DNA from 3 places in the Brotomerdimonas butyrica genome. Region 2 is predicted to be linked to each of the others. Evidence: predicted binding sites of a transcription regulator. Region 2 holds the regulator's gene; each other region holds the start of a gene.

The links. Region 2 encodes HrcA, which represses chaperone genes, less so after heat shock. Its sites were predicted from a motif close to TGTTAGCACTCNNNNNNNNNGAGTGCTAACA; they were not measured.
Region 1: a site for HrcA is predicted at 1,531-1,561, ahead of OCV59_RS10260 (co-chaperone GroES). Genes of this name have one in related genera too.
Region 3: a site for HrcA is predicted at 2,036-2,066, ahead of htpG (molecular chaperone HtpG). Genes of this name have one in related genera too.

What each region holds. Positions count from the first base shown of each region.
Region 1 covers NZ_JAOQJP010000014.1:44,641-47,867, forward strand. The annotation lists gene groL (chaperonin GroEL) at 1-1,078, opposite strand, end outside; gene OCV59_RS10260 (co-chaperone GroES) at 1,098-1,370, opposite strand; gene OCV59_RS10265 (DNA-3-methyladenine glycosylase family protein) at 1,624-2,508, opposite strand; gene OCV59_RS10270 (DUF362 domain-containing protein) at 2,695-2,865, shown strand; gene OCV59_RS10275 (redox-sensing transcriptional repressor Rex) at 2,961-3,227, opposite strand, start outside.
Region 2 covers NZ_JAOQJP010000007.1:69,236-72,462, reverse strand. The annotation lists gene dnaK (molecular chaperone DnaK) at 1-660, opposite strand, end outside; gene grpE (nucleotide exchange factor GrpE) at 696-1,262, opposite strand; gene hrcA (heat-inducible transcriptional repressor HrcA) at 1,249-2,298, opposite strand; gene addA (helicase-exonuclease AddAB subunit AddA) at 2,480-3,227, opposite strand, start outside.
Region 3 covers NZ_JAOQJP010000001.1:181,301-184,527, reverse strand. The annotation lists gene htpG (molecular chaperone HtpG) at 99-2,003, opposite strand; RNA gene ssrS (6S RNA) at 2,135-2,315, opposite strand; gene OCV59_RS00785 (metallopeptidase family protein) at 2,492-2,881, opposite strand; gene OCV59_RS00780 (hypothetical protein) at 2,931-3,227, opposite strand, start outside.

The sequences.
Region 1 (3,227 bases), on a different contig from region 2:
TGTCGAAATCCGAAGTAGTGTTCTCGATCTGAGTCTTGATCTGAGCAACTCTTGCCTTGATCTCCTCAGCATCTCCCGCACCGTTCACGATAACAGTGTTTTCCTTGTCTACCTTTACAGTGCCTGCGCTTCCCAGCATATCTGCAGTAGTTTCCTTGAGCTCATATCCGAGATCTGATGAAATAACTGTACCGCCTGTCAGGATAGCGATATCTTCGAGCATAGCCTTTCTTCTGTCACCGAATCCAGGTGCTTTTACTGCAACGCAGTCGAATGTTCCCTTGAGCTTGTTGACGATGATAGTTGCCAGAGCTTCGCCTTCCAGATCATCACAGATGATGAGGAGCTTTCTTCCCTGCTGAACTACCTGTTCGAGTACAGGCAGGATCTCCTGGATGTTCGATATCTTCTTGTCAGTGATCAGGATGTAAGGGTTTTCGAGAACCGCTTCCATCTTCTCTGTATCTGTTACCATATATGGTGAGAAGTATCCTCTGTCGAACTGCATACCTTCAACTACATCGAGAGTAGTTCCCATAGTCTTTGATTCCTCGACAGTGATGACTCCGTCTTTTCCCACTTTTTCCATAGCTTCCGCGATCAGCTGTCCGATGTTCTCGTCTGCAGCTGATACTGCTGCTACCTGAGCGATGCTGTCCTTGTTGTCCACTGTCTGAGCCAGTCTCTTGATCTCATCTACAGCAACGTCTACAGCGCCCTGGATACCTCTCTTGAGTACCATAGGGTTAGCTCCTGCAGCAACGTTTTTGAAGCCTTCCTTGATTATGATCTGAGCCAGCAGAGTAGCAGTAGTCGTACCGTCTCCTGCCACATCGTTAGTCTTTGAAGCGACTTCCTTGACTACCTGCGCACCCATGTTTTCCACTGAGTCCTCGAGCTCGATCTCTCTTGCGATCGTAACACCGTCGTTTGTGATGAGCGGTGAGCCGAACTTCTTGTCGATCAGCACGTTTCTGCCCTTAGGTCCCAGCGTGATCTTAACTGTATCTGCTAATTTATCTACACCTGCCTGAAGTTTTCTTCTGGCATCTTCTCCGTAATGTAATTCCTTTGCCATATCAAAATACCTCCCTTTATTATTCAACTATCGCCAGAATGTCTCTCTGGTTCATGATCGAGTACTCTTCGCCGCCGTACTTGACATCTGTACCGGCATACTGAGCAAATATCACCTTGTCCCCTGTCTTGAGCTCCATTTTCTCGTCTTCTGTTCCAGGTCCGACTGCAACTACCTCAGCAACCTGCGGTTTTTCCTTAGCCGAGCTCGTAAGAAGGATACCGCTCGCCGTTTTTTCTTCCGCTTCTATTTTCTTGATAACTACTCTTGAACCCAAAGGTTTGATTCCAATACTCATTATGTCATCTCCTTTACATTTTTCTTATATAATTTGAAAAAGGATCTTTCCTTTTTATATGCACCTCTGTCTGAGCTTTATGCAAAGCTCACTCCGCGGCCGTCGCTGCATCTGTCATGCAGCAATTCTGCAATGCTGCCGACGCCCCGGCGATTGTTAGCACTCATTATTTCCGAGTGCTAACTATAATTTACAGCCATTTCCGCTATTTGTCAACCACCTTTTTTGATTTTCTTCGCTCAGCGGATCACAGATTTTTGTTGTGAGTTATGTAATAGAAAAGATACTGCTGGGCTATTCCTCCGTACTCTCCGAAATGTTCCGCCGCAAAGTCCGCCATAGCCTTCATATCGCCCTCATCCATGCCGTACAGCCTGTTCATGACCTTCCTGACCCAGACGTCTATCGGGAACCGGTCCATCTTTCCCAGCGAAAACAGAGCGATGCAGTTTGCCACCTTCGGTCCTACACCGGTGTACCTCCTGAGCTGATCGAAAGCCTCGTCCGAGCTCACCTCATCCGTTCCCAGCCTCTCCAGGCTCTCTATACCTTCCTCCGCTACCATTTTCGCCGTATCGATCAGATACTTCGCTCTGTATCCGAGCCGGCATGGAGCGAGATCATCCAGTGAAGCTCCCGCCAGCACTTCCGGGGACGGCAGATCATAGAATTCCTTTCCGGCGAGCGCCCCTGCTCTGCTGCCCAGCGTCTCAGCCAGCGAGTTTATGCATTTCTTTATACGAGGTATGTTGTTGTTCTGAGATATTATAAATGAGATCAGGGTCTCCCATTTGTCCTGATTGAGTATGCGTATGCCCGGCCCGTATTCGATGGCCTTTGCGATCACCTCGTCTTTGCATGAGAGCTGTTTCTTTATCTCCGAGTAATCTCTGTCAAGATCCAGATAATGATGCCATATGTTCCTGTAATCGTCTTCATCCGCGCCGTGTATCTTCAGCACTCCGGTGTCACTGTCATACTCCATGACCGCCACTCTGCCGTGAGCGGTCCCCGCATACATCCCGTCAGCTGTCTTTTCCCACCTGAAACACTGCCCGCAGTCAAAGATATTGTCGAGATCAAAATCTCTTACCCCCTCGGCGATCAGTACTCCGTTATCTTCTCTTGCCATTACACTGTCCCTTTCTCTTTCATATATATGATATCCATATCGATCCATCTGCAGGATCCCGCGGTCTTAAAGCTCTTTCCTGACCGCTTTTCCCTGTAAGTACGTAAACTTTAATCTTGAATTCCTCGTTAAGGTTTGTTATAATCAGTTTGTCATTTAGTGATAATTTTAAAGGAGGTACTTACAATGGCTTATGTAATCAAAGACTCATGCATCAGTTGCGGAGCTTGCATGGACGAATGTCCTACAAATGCTATCTCAGCCGGCGATTCTATGTATGTTATAGATGCTGACACTTGCATTGATTGCGGTGCTTGCGCAGGCGCATGTCCTGTGGATGCTCCAGTTGAAGAGTAGTTCAAAAAAACATATATCAATGTGATAATTAATAACCGTTTCATAATGAAACGGTTATTTAATTTACCAATATTCTTATGTAATACACCCTGAGCCTATTCCTGACTCTGATTTCTGTTCATATGGTATGCGAGAGAATGCAGGCTGTCGCTTATATGCATATTCTCGAGCGCCACATGATTAGGTGTTTCTATGTCTATCGGTGCAAAATTCCAGAGACCCCTCACCCCTGCGAAGCACAGCTTGTCTGCAACTTCCTGGGCGGCGTCCTTGGTAGTACATATGATACCTATATCTATATCGTTTTCCTCAACAAATTCAACGATATTGTCATAGTCCATGACCTCTATATCGTTGATCTT
Region 2 (3,227 bases):
GTTTTCCTTTGCAAAGCTGTCAGCCATGAAGTTCAGCAGAGCTTCATCGAAGTCGTCACCGCCCAGCTTGTTGTTTCCGTTTGTTGCCAGTACTTCGAATACTCCGTCGCCCAGCTCGAGGATCGATACGTCGAATGTACCGCCGCCCAGGTCGTATACCAGGATCTTGTGCTGTGACTCATCTTTGTCGAGTCCATATGCCAGTGATGCTGCCGTAGGCTCGTTGATGATTCTCTTTACATCGAGACCTGCGATCTTTCCTGCATCCTTCGTAGCCTGCTTCTGGCTGTCTGTGAAGTAAGCCGGAACTGTGATTACAGCTTCAGTTACCTTTTCTCCGAGGTAGCTTTCTGCATCTGACTTCAGCTTTCCGAGGATCATTGCCGAAATGTCCTGCGGTGTATATTTCTTTCCGTCGATATCTACAGTGTGGTCTGTACCCATATATCTCTTGATCGACGCTATCGTTCTGTCCGGATTAGTGATCGCCTGTCTCTTTGCAGTTTCACCTACGAGTCTTTCTCCGTTCTTTGCAAAACCTACGACTGACGGTGTGGTTCTGTTACCTTCCGCATTAGCTATTACAACAGGTTCTCCACCTTCAAGAACTGCTACACATGAATTTGTTGTTCCTAAATCGATTCCTATTACTTTTCCCATTTTATTTTCCTCCTGGATATATATTTTTTCGAAAGCTAGCCGACTACTTTTACCATCGACGGTCTTATTACCTTGCCGTTCAGGGTGTAGCCCTTCTGCATCACGCCGGAAACCTTGCCGCTTTCGTATTCTTCAGTTTCCTCTGTCATCACGGCGTTGTGGAAGTTCGGATCGAACTCCTCGCCAAGTGCCGGGATCTCAGCCAGGCCCGCCTTTTCAAGGACGTCGCTCAGCTGCTTGAATATCATTTCCATACCCTTCTTGAAGCCGTCGTCGCCGTCATCATGCTCGAGCGCTCTCTCGAAGTTGTCGATCACATCGAGCATCTCGGTTATCAGCTTCTCGTTGGCGTATGAATAAAGATCTGTCTTTTCTTTCTCCACCCTCTTCTTATAGTTCTGGAAATCAGCCATAAGTCTCAGGTATCTGGTATCGCCGTCTTCCTCCGGCTCCTTCTTTTCGGAAGCCTCCGGAGCTTCGCCGGCATCCTTTCCAGTCTCTTCTTTATCTTCGGCCTTTTCTTCAGCCCCTGTATCTTCCGGAGCCTGATCTTCAGCCTGTTCCTGTTTCTTTTCCTTATCGTCTATATCAATCTTTGCCATCCTCGTCTCCTTCCGTTATCATAAAAGCCTTGCTTATATTATCTGTAAGGTACTCAACGACGGAAGTGACTTCGCCGTATCGCATCCTCGTAGGACCTATAACTCCGATCTTGCCGACCATCTTGCCGTCGACATGATATGTCGCTGTTATGAGACTGCAGTCCTGCATCATCTCGTTCTGGTTCTCGTTGCCTATGGTTATTATCACACCGTTGTCTCTGTTTATCAGAGTCTTTGTGAGATCCTCCTTGCGGCTCACCATCTCCAGGAACAGTTTGGCTTTATCGATATCGTTGTATTCCGGTATCGAGAATATGTTTGTGAGTCCGTCCATGTAAAGGTTCACATTGAGCATATCCTCAAGAGTCTTCACGAAGTTCGGAACGATATTCTTTTCAAACATTGCCATCGCTTCAGCATCTGATTTGAATGCCTTGATTATATCGAGCGTCAGTGCCTCGCTCAGCGTCTTGCCGCGGTAGTTGTACGTCATCGTCTTTGCCAGTATCCTGAGCGTTTCCTCAGAAGCCGCTCTGTCCAGATACACCGATGTATTGGACACCTTGCCGCTCTCCGATACGAGCATCAGCACCACTGTCCGCTCATCGACCGGAAGCAGGTTTATATATTTCAGAGTGTCCTGATCCTTCTTCGGTGTCATCGCAAACGCTGTAAGACTCGTGATCTCTGACAGCACATGTGCCGCACGCTGCACTATATTCTCCAGCTCGTTCACATTGCTGTGAAGCTGCATCGCTATAGCGTCCTTTGCCGCCGCACTGAGCTCTGTCCTCGGCATCATCTCATTTACATAGAGTCTGTATGCCTTCTCGGAAGGAACTCTGCCGGAAGACGTATGCGGATGAGTAAGATAACCCATCTCCTCCAGATCCGACATCTCGTTTCGGATCGTCGCCGGGCTTATGCCCAGATCATAGTTCCTCGACAAGGTCCTTGAGCCTACCGGCTCGGCAGTCCTGATAAAATCAGCTATGATGGCCTGTAATATTTTCAGTTTTCTTTCACTTAAATCCATCTTAGGCCTCCTGTTGTTAGCACTCATTGTCTTCGAGTGCTAACTACAGTTTAAATTTACCACCCAATGGGTATATTGTCAACACTTATTTCAAAATTTTTTATCGTTTACCGGTATTTTTTATCATTCATTTTAAAAATAAAAAACATTGTAAAATATCCGTCGTCCTGCACATCGCTTTTCATTTTACCGCGATGAACTTTTTCGATCCGAACAGATACAGGTACGCCTCCTTCACAGGCTTTCCGGATGCGATTTCCAGCGCCTCTCTGTATATGTCTATCTGACCTTCATACATCCGCACGAGCTCACGCTCACGTTCTTCGTTTCCCGCATAGCTGTTCTTGTAATCGATAAGCACGATGCCGTCTTCCTCTTCGAAATAGCAGTCTATGATACCCTGCACGATCGTGTCTGCTCCCTTTACATTCCTGCGGAGTATGAATTCGCGCTCCTTGTACAGATGCTTTGACATCGCTGCGCGCTTTCCCGGCTCTCCGCGGAAAAACGCTTCTATATTATCTATACGCACCGCAGCGGCTTCTTCATCCGTTATCGTACCGTCCTCACACAGTCTGTCAATGGTCTCTCTGATGTACTGCCGGCCATGCGCCGCCGCTTCCGCAAAGTCGAGCTTTTCGACAACAAGATGCATCAGCGTACCGGTCTGCATGCTGCTTATTCTGTCTCTTTCCATGGAAAATGCAGGCTGTGCGAGAGTCGTACTGCGTTCACCGCGTCCGTCCGGCAGTTCGCCGGCTGCAGCCTTTGCATATATGTCTGACATCACGTCCGCATCTTTTCCGGCATTTTCAGCCAGTTCCTCCTGTCTGAGCCTGTTGAGCTCCGTTACCGAATACTTCGATTTCACTCCCGAAACATCCATATAAGGATATTCGAACGAAAGCCTTTCATCTATCAGCTCTCTC
Region 3 (3,227 bases), on a different contig from region 2:
ATATCGCGCGTGTTTAGAACACGTTACTTTTCATGTCGTCCGCTCGTCCGCATGCGCTTTCATCGCATCTGCATGCTCTCCGGTCATCATGATCTGCGCTATTTTGTCATCAGCTCGCATACCGCATTCGAAAATTCCACAGGATCCTCGATCGGCAGCCCCTCGATCAGTCTAGCCTGGTCGTAGAGCAGCGCGGTGTACTTCTTTACCGTATCCTTGTCCGTATCGTATTCCTTCTTGAGCTTTTCGAGTACAGGATGCTTTGCGTTGATCTCGAGTACGCGCTCAGCCTGCACTTTTTCGTCTGTAGGCATAGCGTTCAGCACCTTTTCCATCTCTATGGAAAGTCCGCCCTTTGACGTCAGGCACACAGGATGGCTCTTGAGTCTGTGCGAAAGCTTTACTTCTGAAACCTTGCCGTCCAGTGACTCCTTCATGAACTCGAGCAGATCCTTGCTCTCTTCCGCCTGCTTCTCCGCAGCTTCTTTTTCTTCCTTCGATTCTTCGATGTCGAGATCCTCGCCCGATACCGACTTGAACTGTTTCTCGTCGAATTCGCGCATAACCTGCAGTGCGAACTCATCTATGCTGTCTGTGAGGTAGAGTATCTCATAGCCTTTTTCCTTGAGGAGTTCTGTCTGCGGCAGTCTGTCTATCTGTTCTACAGTCTCGCCCGAAGCGTAGTAGATGTATTTCTGTTCGTGCTTCATCCTGCTCACGTATTCCGAAAGCGTAACGAGCGCTTTCTCAGTAGACGAATAGAACATCAGCAGATCCTTGAGCGTTTCCTTGTTTGCTCCGAAGCTGTCGTAAAGTCCGTATTTCAGCTGCAGTCCGAAGTTCTTGAAGAAGCTGATGTATTTTTCACGATCGGTCTTGAGCATGGAAAGCAGCTCGCTCTTGATCTTCTTTTCGAGTCTCTGTGCTATTGCTCTGAGCTGTCTGTCATGCTGCAGCATTTCCCTGGAAATGTTCAGCGACAGATCCTGTGAATCCACAAGGCCCTTTACGAAGCTGAAATAGTCCGGCAGCAGATCCGGGCACTTGTCCATGATCAGCACGCCTGACGAGTAAAGCTGCAGGCCTTTCTCATAGTCTTTAGTGTAATAGTTGAACGGAGCCTGTCCCGGTATGAACAGCAGTGCCGTATAGCTTACCACGCCTTCGACGTCGGTGTGTATGACCTTTGCAGGATCTGTAAAGTCGTAGAACTTGTCTTTGTAAAATTCGTTGTAGTCTTCGTCTTTTATCTCGCTCTTGTTCTTCTTCCAGAGAGGCACCATGCTGTTGAGCGTTTCGAGTTCCTGATATGTCTCGTATTCCTGCTCTTCAGGCTTCTTGTCTTCGCAGCCCGGTTTCAGTCTGTGCTTCTCTACCATCATCTGTATAGGATATCTGATGTAGTCTGAGTACTTCGTGATCAGGCTCTTTATCTTGTAAGTATCGAGATACTCGCTGTAATTCTCGTCGTCTGTATCTTCCTTGAGCGTCAGCGTTATCTCTGTTCCGTTGCTGTCTTTCTCTGCTTCTGTGATCGTGTATCCGTCTGCTCCGGATGACTCCCACATGTACGCTTCATCTGATCCGTAAGCTCTGCTCAGCACGCTGACTTTGTCACTGACCATGAACGCCGAGTAAAAGCCTACGCCGAACTGTCCGATTATGTCGATCTCGTCTTTCTTGTCCATCTCGGATTTGAAATCCAGCGATCCGCTCTTTGCGATAGTTCCCAGGTTTTTCTCCAGCTCTTCTCTCGTCATGCCCATGCCGTTGTCGATGATCCTGAGTGTCCTGTTCTCTCTGTCGGTTTCGATCCTGATACCGAAATCATCACGAGATATTCCCGTATCGCCTTCTGTGATCGTCTTGTAATAAAGCTTGTCCACTGCGTCACTCGCATTGGAGATCAGCTCTCTTAAAAATATTTCTTTATGTGTGTAGATCGAATTGATCATTAAATCCAAAAGTCTCTTTGACTCTGCCTTGAATTGCTTTTTAGCCATTTTGAATCATCCTTTCGTTTTGATTTTTCATTTGTTAGCACTTCTCTTTATCGAGTGCTAACAATATAATAGGACAATTCTTTTCAAAAATCAAGTGCCGGCGTGGGAAATTTTACTTTTTTTCGCAAAAAAAAAATCCCGACATGCCGTCAAGGATATAATTCACACCCTATCTTTACAATAGGGGGGTGCCCTGTTCCCGCTTCTGTCTTCCGTTCAGGGACGGCCCGACATAAGCTAGTCAAAAACCCGGACTCCCAATGTCATCATGTAGGTTGAATTATACTACCTCATCGCACATCTCAGGATATCATGCTCGGAATATATGACGTGCAGTTTCTGCACTGTTCCCTAGCCAAGTTTAATTATAATTATATTGTATGTTAATTTCAAGTAAATAATTCGATATTTTGATGATAGAATAAGCATATTTCTGTGTGCCGATCATCATGTATCCGTGTGCTGATCGATGTGACGCAGAGCATCTGTCACCCCTGTCCCCTGTCATTACTGCGATTTATATAATCTCTGATCTGCTGTGCATCCTTTTCCTCGAGCATTTTTTCTCCGGCAAGCGATTCCATGTGATGTGTGAACTCGTGATAAAGAGTCTCCCGCATTTCTTCTATAAGCCGTTCTCTGCTGCTTCCCGCAAAAAGTTCACAGAACGAACCGTAATATATCTCTATCAGCCTGCCCATCGACGAGCTGTGCACATAAGTCCCGAGCACCCACAGATCCGCAGCCTTTGCATAAGGGCTGAGCTTCCTGTCCGGCAGTATGAGTATGCCGCCGTTCAGATCACGATAAAATTCATCCGGCAGCTCATGTGCTATATCATCCATTATTTCCGTGAATTCGTCTATAGATATCATCATATCATGCTCCCCGCTTTCCCTGACACCGATCCTGTACTACATCGCTTCATCACTGCAGATTCAGTCTCAGCGACAGTATCCTTTCCGTTATCACATGGAAAGCCGCCAGCTGGATGACCGTTACAGCCGCAGCGAAGCCCAGTACCGTCTGCCCTGCATTCAGCATGTCATTCACCGTATTCACCGAAAACGAGCTCCATCCGCTCAGTGCTCCCGTAACATCCAGCAGCATCATGATCAGCACCGCCAGCACAGTTATAACTATATTTATACCGACATAAGCGCCCAGTGAAAGAAGTATCCTGTACTTTCCTGCAAGCTGACCGATCGAAAGCGAAGCGTATAT